DNA from 2 places in the Arthrobacter sp. SIMBA_036 genome. Region 2 is predicted to be linked to the other one. Evidence: riboswitches for the same ligand, from Rfam matches in the RefSeq annotation. Region 2 holds a riboswitch; the other holds the start of a gene.

Region 1 (5,894 bases), on a different contig from region 2:
GGATCCGTCCCAACAAAAAAGGTTCAAGGCCCCGGACGAAAGACCGTCCCAGCCACGATGACGCGGTCATCGGCAGGATCATCACGGTGGACCGGGGACGGTATACCTCGATCGTTGGTGAAGACACCCCTGAGGAACGCATCGTCATCGCCGCCCGCGCGCGGGAGCTCCGCCGCAACCCGGTAGTGCCAGGGGATTTTGTCGCCTTGGTGGGCGACGTGTCCGGGCTGCCGGACACCCTGGCCAGGCTGGTTCGCGTCGAGGAGCGCAAAACCCTACTGCGCCGCAGCGCCGACGACACCGACCCCATCGAACGGGTAGTGGTGGCCAACGCCGACCAGTTGGTGGTGGTGGTCGCCGCGGCCAACCCAGAGCCCCGTACCGGGTTTATCGACCGCGCCCTGGTAGCTGCGTACGACGCCGGGATCGAGCCGCTGCTGCTGATCACCAAGGCAGACGTCAAGGACCCGACTGAACTTCTGGCCAACTACGTGAGCCTTGGCTTTCCGGTCATCATCAGCAAGACGGCGGACTCGGCTGCCGGAGGCATCGACGCACGGTCTGACGACGGATTGTCTGCCCGCTTGGACAGGAACGCCGTGTCCGAGCTGAGGACCCACCTCCACGGCAAGGTGACGGTGATGCTGGGTCACTCGGGCGTAGGCAAATCCACCATGGTCAACGCGTTGACGGGCGCTGAGCGTGCCACCGGCGGGGTGAATGCAGTCACGGGCCGGGGCAGGCACACGTCGTCGTCAGCCCTGGCGCTGCGGCTCAGCGACGCTCCTTCCGGCAGTTGGATCATCGACACCCCCGGCATCCGCTCTTTCGGGCTGGCCCACGTGGACCCGAACCGGATACTGCACTCCTTCCCGGACCTGGAACCGGGTACTGAGGCCTGTGAGCGGGGCTGCAAGCATGATGCGACAGCCATCAACTGCGGCCTCGACCCATGGGTTAGCGAAGGCAATGCCGGACCTTCGGGTCCGGCCCGTTTGTCCTCCCTTCGCCGCCTGTTGGGCGCAGACCCCCGGTTGGAAGCGAAAGAAGCCAAGGAACTCGGTACCGTCAACTAATCCCGCCCGAGTCCGTCACGGCATCCCGGCGAGAGGACCCGTTTCAGGATAGTTTGGTGGCATGACCCAACCCGTCTCCACCTACAACGACGACCTGCGCCTTGCGCACGTCCTCGCGGATTCCGTCGACTCCCAGACAATGTCCCGCTTCAAGGCCCTGGACCTGAAAGTCGAAACCAAGCCCGATCTCACGCCCGTCACGGACGCCGATAAGGCCGCTGAGGAAGCTATCCGCGGCCAACTGTCGCGCTCCCGCCCGCGTGATGCGGTTTTGGGCGAAGAATTCGGCAGCAGCGGCCATGGATCGCGCCGTTGGATCATCGATCCAATCGACGGGACCAAGAATTTTGTCCGCGGCGTGCCGGTCTGGGCAACGTTGATCGCCCTGGTGGATGAGGGGGAACCGGTAGTTGGCGTCGTCAGCGCACCGGCACTCGGCAAGCGTTGGTGGGCCGCAAAAGATATGGGTGCTTACATGGGGCGCTCCCTGGCAGCTGCCACGCGCCTGAAGGTTTCCAACGTTTCACGACTGGCCGACGCCTCCATGTCGTACTCGAGTCTGTCCGGATGGAAAGAGCGAGGCAACCTTGATGAGTTCCTTGGGTTGACCGAGGAGGTTTGGCGCACCCGCGCTTACGGCGACTTTTGGTCCTATTGTCTGGTAGCGGAGGGCGCCGTTGATATCGCCTGCGAACCGGAATTGAACCTTTACGATATGGCAGCGCTCGTTCCGATCGTTACCGAGGCCGGAGGTCGCTTCACCTCCTTGGAAGGTGAGGACGGGCCCTTTGGCGGCAACGCGTTAGCCACCAACTCGATCCTGCATTCGGAGGTCCTCAAAACGCTGAACCCGGCTCTGGACGATCTCCTCTAGCGAGCGCTCATTACCGGAGTACGTTCCGGCGGTAGCACACGGCTTTGACCAAATATTCGACGGCGGGCGCCCCACTTAGCGGGCGTCCGCCGTCGTAATATTCGCCGTTCGTCCCATTTTTCGTCCTAAACGTAACAAAGCGCTTAACAATTGCGGTGGCTTTGTCAGCCCTGCGCGGGGTGCCCTAGCCTAGAGAGAGGTCACGAGTGCCAGCGCAAAACCCCGGTTTGCTGGCCGGCAACCCTCCATTCGCGGTGGGGTGCCCCGGGTGACGACCTGGCCGGTCCGGAACGGATTCGGCAAGCGCGACCCCAACCGGGGTCCCTCTTGAGTGAGGTCCCATGAGTACTGTCACGTTAAATCCCGCAGCCCCATCCAACACCCCAGCTGGCAACGTCCTCGCAGCCCGCCCCCTCGCCGCAGTCACAGGGGCAGAATTGCAGGCGCCGCTGATTCAGGGCGGCCACGCACGGTATGCAAACCTGGACTACGGCGCCTCTGCGCCGGCCTTGACGGTTGTCTCGGCCTATCTCAATGAGATTCTGCCGTACTATGCCAGCGTCCACCGGGGCGCCGGCTACGCCTCCCAGATCAGCACTTCGGTCTACGAGAACTCCCGGAACGTGGTCCGAGAATTCGTTGGCGGACGCCCGGACGATTCCGTCATCTTCACGCGCAACACCACAGATTCCTTAAACCTGCTGGCAGGCTGCCTTCCACAAGTGGATGGTGAATTCGTTGGGGAAGTCCTCTACCTCGACATAGAACACCACGCCAATTTGCTCCCATGGCAAGGTGTTCCGCACCGCAGTGTCGTTGCCGAGGCAACGCTTGCGGCCACCGTGGACAAGCTCCGGAACGAGCTCAGCCAGGGAGGGGTATCGCTGCTTGCCGTGACGGGCGCATCGAACGTGACCGGCGAGATCCTTCCCGTCGCGAAACTTGCGGATCTTGCCCATGAACACGGCGCCAGGATTGTGGTTGATGCTGCCCAACTGGCTCCGCACCGGCGCATAAACATCACCCAAGCGGATGTGGACTACCTTGTGTTCTCCGGTCACAAGCTTTATGCGCCTTTTGGGGCAGGCGTTGTGGTGGGCCGTCCTGATTGGCTCGACGCCGGAACACCTCACCTCGCAGGTGGCGGGGCGGTACGCGAAGCCCGGTTGGATTCGGTCAGTTGGGCCACCGGTCCGGCACGCCACGAAGGCGGCTCCCCCAATGTCTTGGGCGCTGCCACGCTCGCCCGTGCAACGCAGGTGTTAGCGGACCTGGACCAAGACGCATGGCACGCCCATGAGGCAGCAATCCGCTCATACCTCATAGAGGGGCTGGAAGGCATCGATGGCGTCACCGTGCATCGGATCTTCAGTGATTCCGAGGACACCATCGGCGTCGTCAATTTCTCCGTGGAAGGGTTCGACGCCGGACTTGTGGCAGCATTCTTGGCCGCCGAGCACGGCGTCGGCCTACGCGACGGCAGGTTCTGCGCGCACCCGCTGCTCAAGCGCCTCGGCCTGCCCTCCGGGTCCCTTCGCGCAAGCTTCGGCGTCGGCTCCCGGCTCGAGGATGCCGCGCGGCTCCTTGCCGGGATCAGGGAACTCAAACGCAACGGCCTTGGCTGGGACTACGTGGTTGACGAAGGCCGGTGGATTCCCGCGAACGACCACCGGACCTACCCCGAATGGGCACCCAACACTCCGGGAACCGCGGGCGCTGCACCCTGCAGCGTTGACTGAGCCGGTTCCGTGACTGAGCCGGTTCCGTTGACTGAGCCGGTTCCGGGGCACGGACCGTCCTAGGGTAAATTCGTAGGGTACTTTTACATCCTGTGAAGGAGATAGGCGTGGCCGTGCTTCACACCGGCGCTACCGGCGGCTCAGTTGGTCCTGCCGGGCCGGGCGGCCCGAAGCTCGCCGCCGCCCGCCGGCAGGAGATGGGCTTGAGCTTCCAGGACGGCGGCGAACATTATGATCGTGTTCGTCCCGGCTATCCGCAGGACGCGCTCCAGTGGTTGCTTCCCGAAGGGGCAGGAACGGCGGCAGATATCGGCGCCGGTACGGGGAAGTTCACTGCGCTCCTCTTGGAACGCGGGCTGGACGTCGTCGCGGTGGATCCCTCGGCTGACATGCTCCACCAACTCCGGAAATCGCATCCCTCGGTCACAGCAGTGGAAGGAACCGCCGAGGCGACAGGGCTGGCGGACTCAACATTCGACGTCGTCAGCGTTGCCCAAGCCTGGCACTGGTGTGACCCTATTGCGGCCAGTGCGGAGATCGCCAGGATTTTGCGGCCGCAGGGGGTCTTGGGGTTGGTCTGGAACCAGTTGGACACGTCTGTCCCTTGGGTCCACCGGCTTTCCCGGATCATGCACGCCGGAGACGTTCACAAACCCGGATTTCGGCCCGTGATCGGGCCGCAATTTGCTGGTCTCGAAAGCCATCTGACCATGTGGGAGGACAGGGTGACGCCGGAAGACATCATGGAGTTGACCAAGTCACGCAGCTATTACCTTCGCGCTGGCGCTGCCACCCGTGCAAAGGTGATGGCCAACCTTGAGTGGTACCTTTACGAGCACCTGGGCCACCGGCGGGAAGAGACGTTACCGCTGCCGTACCTCACCCACTCGTGGCGGGCGCACAGGCTGGACAGCACGCGACCGCTGTAGGCTGGATGCGTGAAGACCAGTGCGCCCTCCTCCTCGATCGAGGACTATGTCAAGGTGGTCTATTCCTACACGGAGTGGCAGGACACCCCCATCACTTCCTCGCAGCTCGCGCTGCGTCTGGGCGTGGCCAACTCCTCAGTCTCGGAAATGGTCCGGAAGCTCAAAGACCAAGGCCTGGTGGACCACCAGCCTTACAGTGCGATCACTCTAACGCCGCAAGGCACGCGCTTGGCCTTATCAATGGTTCGCCGGCATCGGCTCATTGAGACATACCTGGTGGAGGAGCTCGGGTACAGCTGGGACGAAGTACACGACGAAGCCGAACTGCTGGAGCACGCGGTGTCGGATACCTTTATTGAGCGCATGTCCGCCAAGCTGGGCCACCCTTCGCGGGATCCGCACGGTGACCCGATTCCGGGGCCGGACGGCTCCGTTGAACTCCCCTCTGCCATGCGAATGATCGAACTAGACCATGGGCATACGGGCCGTATCACCAGGATCAGCGATGAGAACCCCGATCTGCTGCGTTACCTGGCAGCCGAGGGGATCACCTTGGACGCACGCGTCGAAGTGGTGGGAAGAAAACCCTTCGGTGGCGCTATGGTGGTGCGCATCGGTGACGGCGCGCAGCGGTCCGAGTTCGATTTGGCAGATGAGGTAACCTCGGCCCTCTGGGTCCAAAGCCTTGAGCCACACGAAGGATGCGTTCTTCCCGCTCGCTGAGCGCTGCCGACGTCGGACGTCCGGCGCTCAGGCGGCAGCGGCGTCACCGCCGTCGGCAGTCACCGGACCGGGAGCTGGGTTTCGTATCCCGACGGCGGAAGCCGCAGCTCCCACGAAGAACAGCACGGCAGTCACAACCAACGCGTTGAGGAGGCCCTGCCGCGTGAAGACCGGCCCCACAATGAGTCCGGCGAAAGCGATACAGATCAATCCTGCAATGCGGGCCACCGCGTTGTTCACGGCCGAGCTTATTCCTGCCTCTTCCGAAGGCACAGCGCCGAGGATCGCCGCCGTCAGCGGAGCCACAAGGGTTGCCAAACCGACGCCGAAGACTATCTGTCCCGGGAGGACCTGGGTCCAGTAATTGAGTGGTTCCTGAACCGACAAACACAAGAGGAAGCCGATACCGCACAACACGGGGCCGGCGGTCATGAACCACCGCGGGCCATATTTTCCGGCCAGCCCGCCGAAATAGGATGCAGTGAGCATCAGGATGACCGTGCCCGGGAGCAGAGCGATGCCGGCCACTGTGGCCTTCAGGCCGCCCACCTGC
Region 2 (5,894 bases):
CTCCGCGTAATCGCATGGCCGATTGGGCGACGGCTATTGCATCACCATCGGGGAGGCAGGTTAACGCGTGCACCACCGTGTCTTCCAAGGACGCCATAGGCACGTTCCCTTCTGAGCCCACCCGCAGACCGGAATGCCGAACGAATCCATGTCCCCTGTGATGTCGCGTTGCCAGGTGCATCTGTACCGGCTGGGCCCTCAGCCACAGCCCGTAACGGACGGCCGCGGAGGCGCACGTCAGGTATCCGTTGTTGACAAGGGCGGCCAGGTACTCGCGATCGGCGGATGGGAGTGCCCAAATGCCCTGTCTGGGCTGGTAGGCGTGCGGTATTCCCCGCACCATGGCAGGGGTAAAGCCATGCTTGCGGAGTAGGCCAACTCTGGCTACGCCGCCGACCGAAACCAAGAACTCGTACGCCTCCATACAACCAGCTAGCCACGTCCGCGTTGGTTGTGTCCCAGCGAGCCTTGTGTATGTGGAAACAGCCCGCGATCTTTTTTGCTGGATTATCCCGACGTGCAGGGCAGCGAATCCCGCGATGCTGGGCTTCGGTTCCGAGCCGTCCGGCGATGATCCAGCAAAACCGAGGTCCGTCAGACCTGTTTGAGGGCCTTCTCCAAATCGAGGATGAGGTCGCCGACGTCTTCGAGCCCTACAGACAAGCGCACCACGCCATCCGAAAGCCCGATCGCGGCCCGGCCCTCAGGCCCCATGGCCCGGTGGGTGGTAGTAGCTGGATGAGTTATCAGCGACTTGGAATCGCCCAAATTATTGGAAATGTCGATGATGCTCAGCCCGTCCAAGAGCGCAAAGGCCGCTTCTTTCGCTGACCGGCCGGCCGATGGGGACAGCTCAAACGTCAGCACAGTACCGCCGGCCTTCATCTGCTGCGCGGCGAGCTCGTACTGTGGGTGGGATTTCAGCAGTGGGTACTTGACCCAGCTGATCGCGGGCTGCTCCTCCAACCACTCGGCAATCTTCAATGCGGACGCCGAACTGTGATTGACCCGAAGGCCCATGGTTTCAAGGCCCTTTGTCAGTACCCAGGCGTTGAACGAGGACAGCGAGGGGCCAGTGTGGCGCATGAGTTGCTTGACGGGCCCGTCGATGAACTCCGTGGTGCCGAGGATCGCCCCGCCCATAACGCGGCCCTGACCGTCTATATGCTTGGTCCCCGAGTAGACGATCACGTCCGCACCCAGCTCTCCGCAGCGTTGGAGCAGGGGAGTAGCAAAGACATTGTCGACGACGACCGTCGCGCCTGCGGCATGCGCCAGCTCGCTGACCGCGGCGATGTCGACGATCTCCTGCATGGGGTTCGACGGCGATTCGAAGAAGACCGCGGTGGTGGGTTCGGAGAGGGCAGCCTTCCACTGGTCAAGGTCTGGACCGTCGACAAACACTGTCTCCACGCCCCAACGAGGCAGGATCTCGTTGAGGATCACGAAGCACGAGCCGAAGAGTGAGCGGGCGGCAACCACGCGGTCGCCGGCGGCCAGCAAGGCACCCAAGGCGGTGAAGACAGCGGACATACCCGACGCCGTCGCAAAGCATGCTTCGGTGCCTTCAAGCACACGCAGCCGCTCTTGGAACGTGGCCACGGACGGGTTTCCGTAGCGCGAGTAGACGAAGCGTTGGTCCTCGCCCGTAAAGGCGCGTTCGGCAGCGGCAGCTGACTCGTAGACGAAGCCCGAGTTCAGGAAAAGGGCCTCGGAGGTCTCTTGGAAGTTGGTACGGTCGAGGCCGCCGCGCACTGCCTGGGTGTCCGGGCTCCAGTTGGCGGTATCGGGATTGAAAGTCACTTAGTCGTTCCCCAAATTCGTCGGCAGCCCACGGTTTTTCCAGCCGTTGACGGTCCGCTCGCCGTAGCGATCCGGCACGCCTTCGAAGCCTTCAAGAACGTTGTAGGCAGTGAAGCCGGCCTGCGTAGCGGCGATGGCCGCGGAGACGGAGCGATGTCCGCTGCGGCAAAGGAAGACCAGTTCCACGCCGTCGCCCTCGGGCGCTTGCTGCTGGAGTTCTTCGAGGAAGCCCGGGTTCGGGATGCCGCCAGCGAAGTTCCACTGGATGAACAGGGGATCGTTTTCCGTGGCTTTGGTGTCCGGGATGCCCATGTGTGCCCACTCGCCCTCGGTGCGGACGTCCACCAGTATGGCGCCTTCCTGGAGCTTGGCCCACGCGTCTTCAGGAGTCAGGTCACCTGCGTAGCTCATGCGTGGCCCTCGAACGCTTCTTCGTCGTCATCATTCTCCAACTGGTCCACGGCATTGGCGACGGCGGCGTCCGCAGTCGCAATGGCGGCAGGGAGCACCACGGCTTGGGCGACGATGACGCTTTCCCCGTTGAACGTGGCAGCCGGGCTTCCGTGGAGCACGTATCCCTCGGCCAGCGCAGCGGAAATCCGTTCACAGAATTCACGGGTGTCCGGGCCGGTCACCAGGCGGTAGGCAAGTTTTTCTTCGGTGGGTTCAGGCATGGTGCTTCTCCTCGATCACGCTTGCAGTTCGAATTGTCGATACGCCGAGTAGTCACCTGAGGCACCCCGCCGGAGAGAGGGTTGCCGACCAGCAAGTCAGGGCTTGGCGCTGGTGCTCATTACTCTGGAAAAACGTAACATCCGCGAGGACACCGGCGCACTCGGAGGGCCTGAAGCTGCCGTCATGTTGCGTAATCGGAGCCTGCCCAAGCGTCGTTTTCTTACGTCCCGCTGGGTTCGACGGCGTTGCGCTAGGCTCCAACCATGCCCGAACAAGAAGGAAAACCCCGGCTCGCCGGATATTTGGACAAGCAGCAGCCGGACCTCTACGCCACGCTCAGCCACTATTCCCAGCAGCTCGTTGAGGAAGCCGACCGGCAGGGGCTCCCACGCCTGACCCTGGAACTCATCAACTACCTCTCCTCCCAGATCAACGGGTGCGCTTTCTGTTTGGACCTCCATCACCGCCGGGCCTTGAAACTTGGTGAGACGGAACAGCGGCTGTCCCTGGTTGCCGTCTACAAGGAGGCGCAGTTATTCGAAGCAGCGGAAGTGGTGGCGATGGAAATCGCCGAGCAGATCACCCGCATGAGCTCGTCCCGGCCCAGCGCCGAGTTGTTCGAGCGAGCGCGGCAGCACTACACGGACGAGCAGATCAGCGTTATCTGCATGGCGGCGATCGGAATCAACGCGTTCAATCGGCTGTCCATTCTCAGTGAGCACCCAGTGCGGGCAAGCAAGAAATAGCGCGCCGCGTCGTGGTCCGGTTTGAGGTCGGGAATTTACTCGATCCCGGCAAACAACTCATTCAGTTCCGCAGTGAGTTGTTTCCGCACATCGGGAGCGCCCACCTCTTTGCCATTGATGTGGTTCACGGGCGCGATCAGCCGGATGCTCGAAATGAGCCAGACGGCATCGGCGTCGAACAGGTCCTGCGGTTCCAACGGACCATAACCCAGTTCCCAACCAGCCGCCTTGGCCGCTGCAAAGAGCGCCCCCTGCGAGGTTCCGGGGAGAATGCCGCTGTCCAGCTGGGGAGTGATCAGGCGCCGAACAGTCCTGGCTGAACCTTCGCCGTCGTCCACCGTCTCCAGATGCGCCAAAAGGACCGTGGACGTGGGGCCCTCCAAAACGCGGCCGTCGGTGGACGTGAAAATCGCGTCGTCCGCGCCCTGCTTGTGCGCATACCGAAGCGCCGCCATGTTCACGGCATAGGACAGGGTCTTGGCCCCAAGCAACAGCCACGGTGCGCGCTCGCCGGCTTCCGTGTCGAAGCCACGGTCCAAAAGTACGACGTCGATACCCGTCTCGCGTTGCCGGCGACTACCCGCAGGGGAGGGTGAAGCCTGCACCCAGCAGGTGGGGCTCGAGGCACCCTCGACGCCGCGGGTCACGAGCAGCTTGACGACGACTTCGTCCTCCTCCGGGGTAGGGGCCGGATGCGACTGGCGGAATTCATTGATGGCGGTGGAAATGGCTTTGCGCCACGCATCCTGCCCAGGCAGTTCCAAGTCCAGGGCAGCAGCAGAACTTACCAGCCGATTCAGGTGTGCCTGTACCTTGCGGGGCCGGCCTTGGACGGCAAGCAGCGATTCGAACACACCATCACCACGGGTGGCTCCAAGGTCCGTTGCCATGAGTTGCGGCTGGCTCGAATCAGCAATGCGGCCATTTTCGACGGCGGGGTCCAGGAAAACGAGGACTGTCGGTGCAGGGGAAGTCATGGTCCCAGCTTAGTGCTGGGCCTCAGGGAGCGCCTTGGCCGGATAGGCTGTGGTCACCGTTGTTCATGGATCGTAGGGGTTGTCGCGTGCTGTTTCCTTTTCCGTTCGGCCAGGAGTGGACTTGGCTGCTCACCGTGTGGGCCATCGTGGAAGTCGGACTCCGCATCGTGCTTTTGGGGGTCATCCCCGGCAACCGCCGCCCGACCACCGCTATGGCATGGTTGTTGACGGTCTTTTTGGTGCCCTCAGTGGGCTTTATCCTGTTCCTCCTCTTCGGAAACTTCCGGCTGTCCAAGCGCAGGCGTCAACAGCAGGAGGATGTCAACCGCCGGGTCCGGGCCGTCACGGATGGGCTGGCCGAAGCCGGGAGTGAGTACGCCGGCCCCGAATGGGTGACATCGGCAGGGGAACTGAACCGGAGGCTCGGCTCGTTGCCCATGGTTGACGGCAACAAGGTGGAACTCATTCCAGGCTACGAGGAATCCATCAAAGCCATGACGGAGGCCATCAAGGGCGCCAAGAACTACGTCAACGCCGAGTTCTACATCATGAGCAGCGACTTCCTGACCAACGATCTCCTGACGGAATTGGAAAAAGCGGCGGACAGGGGAGTGACCGTCAGGCTCCTCTTCGACCACATCGGAACGCTCCGCATCAAGGGTTACCGCCGCTTGATCCGGCGGCTCAGGGCAAGCCAGGTGCAGTGGAAAAGAATGCTCCCGCTTCTGCCCATCCATGGCCAATGGCGCAGGCCCGACCTGCGGAACCACCGCAAGATCATGGTGATCGATGGCGAGATTGCCTTCACAGGATCGCAAAACCTTATCGAGCCCTCCTATAACAACCCGAAGCACCGGAAGGTTGGCCGCAAATGGGTTGAGCTCATGTCCCGGCTGGAGGGGCCGATCGTTTCCACCCTCAACGTTGTCTTCGCCACTGACTGGCTGAGCGAAACCGACGAGTCCCTGGAAGACCAATTGCGCCTGCCCACGCAACCACCACCGCCCGGGAACGTCACGGCCCAAGTGGTTCCCAGTGGCCCGGGCTTCGCCACGGAAAACAACCTGCGACTGTTCAACACATTGATCTATTCCGCGCAGCATAGGATTTCCATCTGCAGCCCGTACTTTGTCCCGGATGATTCCCTGCTGTATGCCATCACTACCGCAGCCCAGCGCGGCGTGGACGTGGAACTCTTCGTCTCCGAAAAGGGCGACCAATTCCTGGTCCACCACGCCCAGCGCTCCTACTACGAGGCCTTGCTTGAAGCCGGCGTCCGCATCTACTTGTACCGGGCACCGTACGTCCTCCACGCCAAGCACTTCACCATCGACGACGAAGTGGCTGTCCTGGGTTCCAGCAACATGGATATGCGCTCCTTCTCCTTGAACATGGAGGTCTCGGTGATGCTGTTGGGCGCCGAGACCGTGAACCTCATGCGGTCAGTGGAGTCCACGTACCGGGAGGTGTCCCGTGAGCTTATGCTGGATGACTGGATGGACCGGCCCCCCTTGGCCAAGTATGTGGATAACGTGGCGCGATTGACCGCGACACTCCAGTAGGCAGCGCCTCGCGGGCGGCGCAGCCCTGGCAGCACGGCACAGGCACCACCGCACAGGAAGCCCGGCTCGAGCCGCAATGCTCAATCCGGGAAAACGGCTCCCAGGGTCGAGAGAACACCGAAGGCCTTGGT

What was found. A riboswitch is a leader RNA that binds a small molecule or an ion and turns the genes downstream of it on or off. The one in region 2 is predicted to bind S-adenosylmethionine.
Region 1: another riboswitch for S-adenosylmethionine. It lies ahead of SB659_RS01855 (aminotransferase class V-fold PLP-dependent enzyme); the one in region 2 lies ahead of SB659_RS13730 (DUF1737 domain-containing protein).

Annotation. Positions count from the first base shown of each region.
Region 1 is NZ_JAWRXG010000001.1:397,946-403,839, reverse strand. It holds gene SB659_RS01865 (ribosome small subunit-dependent GTPase A) at 1-1,076, shown strand, start outside; gene hisN (histidinol-phosphatase) at 1,138-1,950, shown strand; SAM riboswitch class IV at 2,149-2,262, shown strand; gene SB659_RS01855 (aminotransferase class V-fold PLP-dependent enzyme) at 2,292-3,689, shown strand; gene SB659_RS01850 (class I SAM-dependent methyltransferase) at 3,887-4,618, shown strand; gene SB659_RS01845 (metal-dependent transcriptional regulator) at 4,628-5,341, shown strand; gene SB659_RS01840 (MFS transporter) at 5,369-5,894, opposite strand, start outside.
Region 2 is NZ_JAWRXG010000009.1:151,328-157,221, reverse strand. It holds gene SB659_RS13745 (DUF559 domain-containing protein) at 1-424, opposite strand, end outside; gene SB659_RS13740 (O-succinylhomoserine sulfhydrylase) at 595-1,803, opposite strand; gene SB659_RS13735 (rhodanese-like domain-containing protein) at 1,804-2,214, opposite strand; gene SB659_RS13730 (DUF1737 domain-containing protein) at 2,211-2,477, opposite strand; SAM riboswitch class IV at 2,490-2,601, opposite strand; gene SB659_RS13725 (carboxymuconolactone decarboxylase family protein) at 2,742-3,224, shown strand; gene SB659_RS13720 (aminodeoxychorismate lyase) at 3,260-4,201, opposite strand; gene cls (cardiolipin synthase) at 4,288-5,763, shown strand; gene pabB (aminodeoxychorismate synthase component I) at 5,844-5,894, opposite strand, start outside.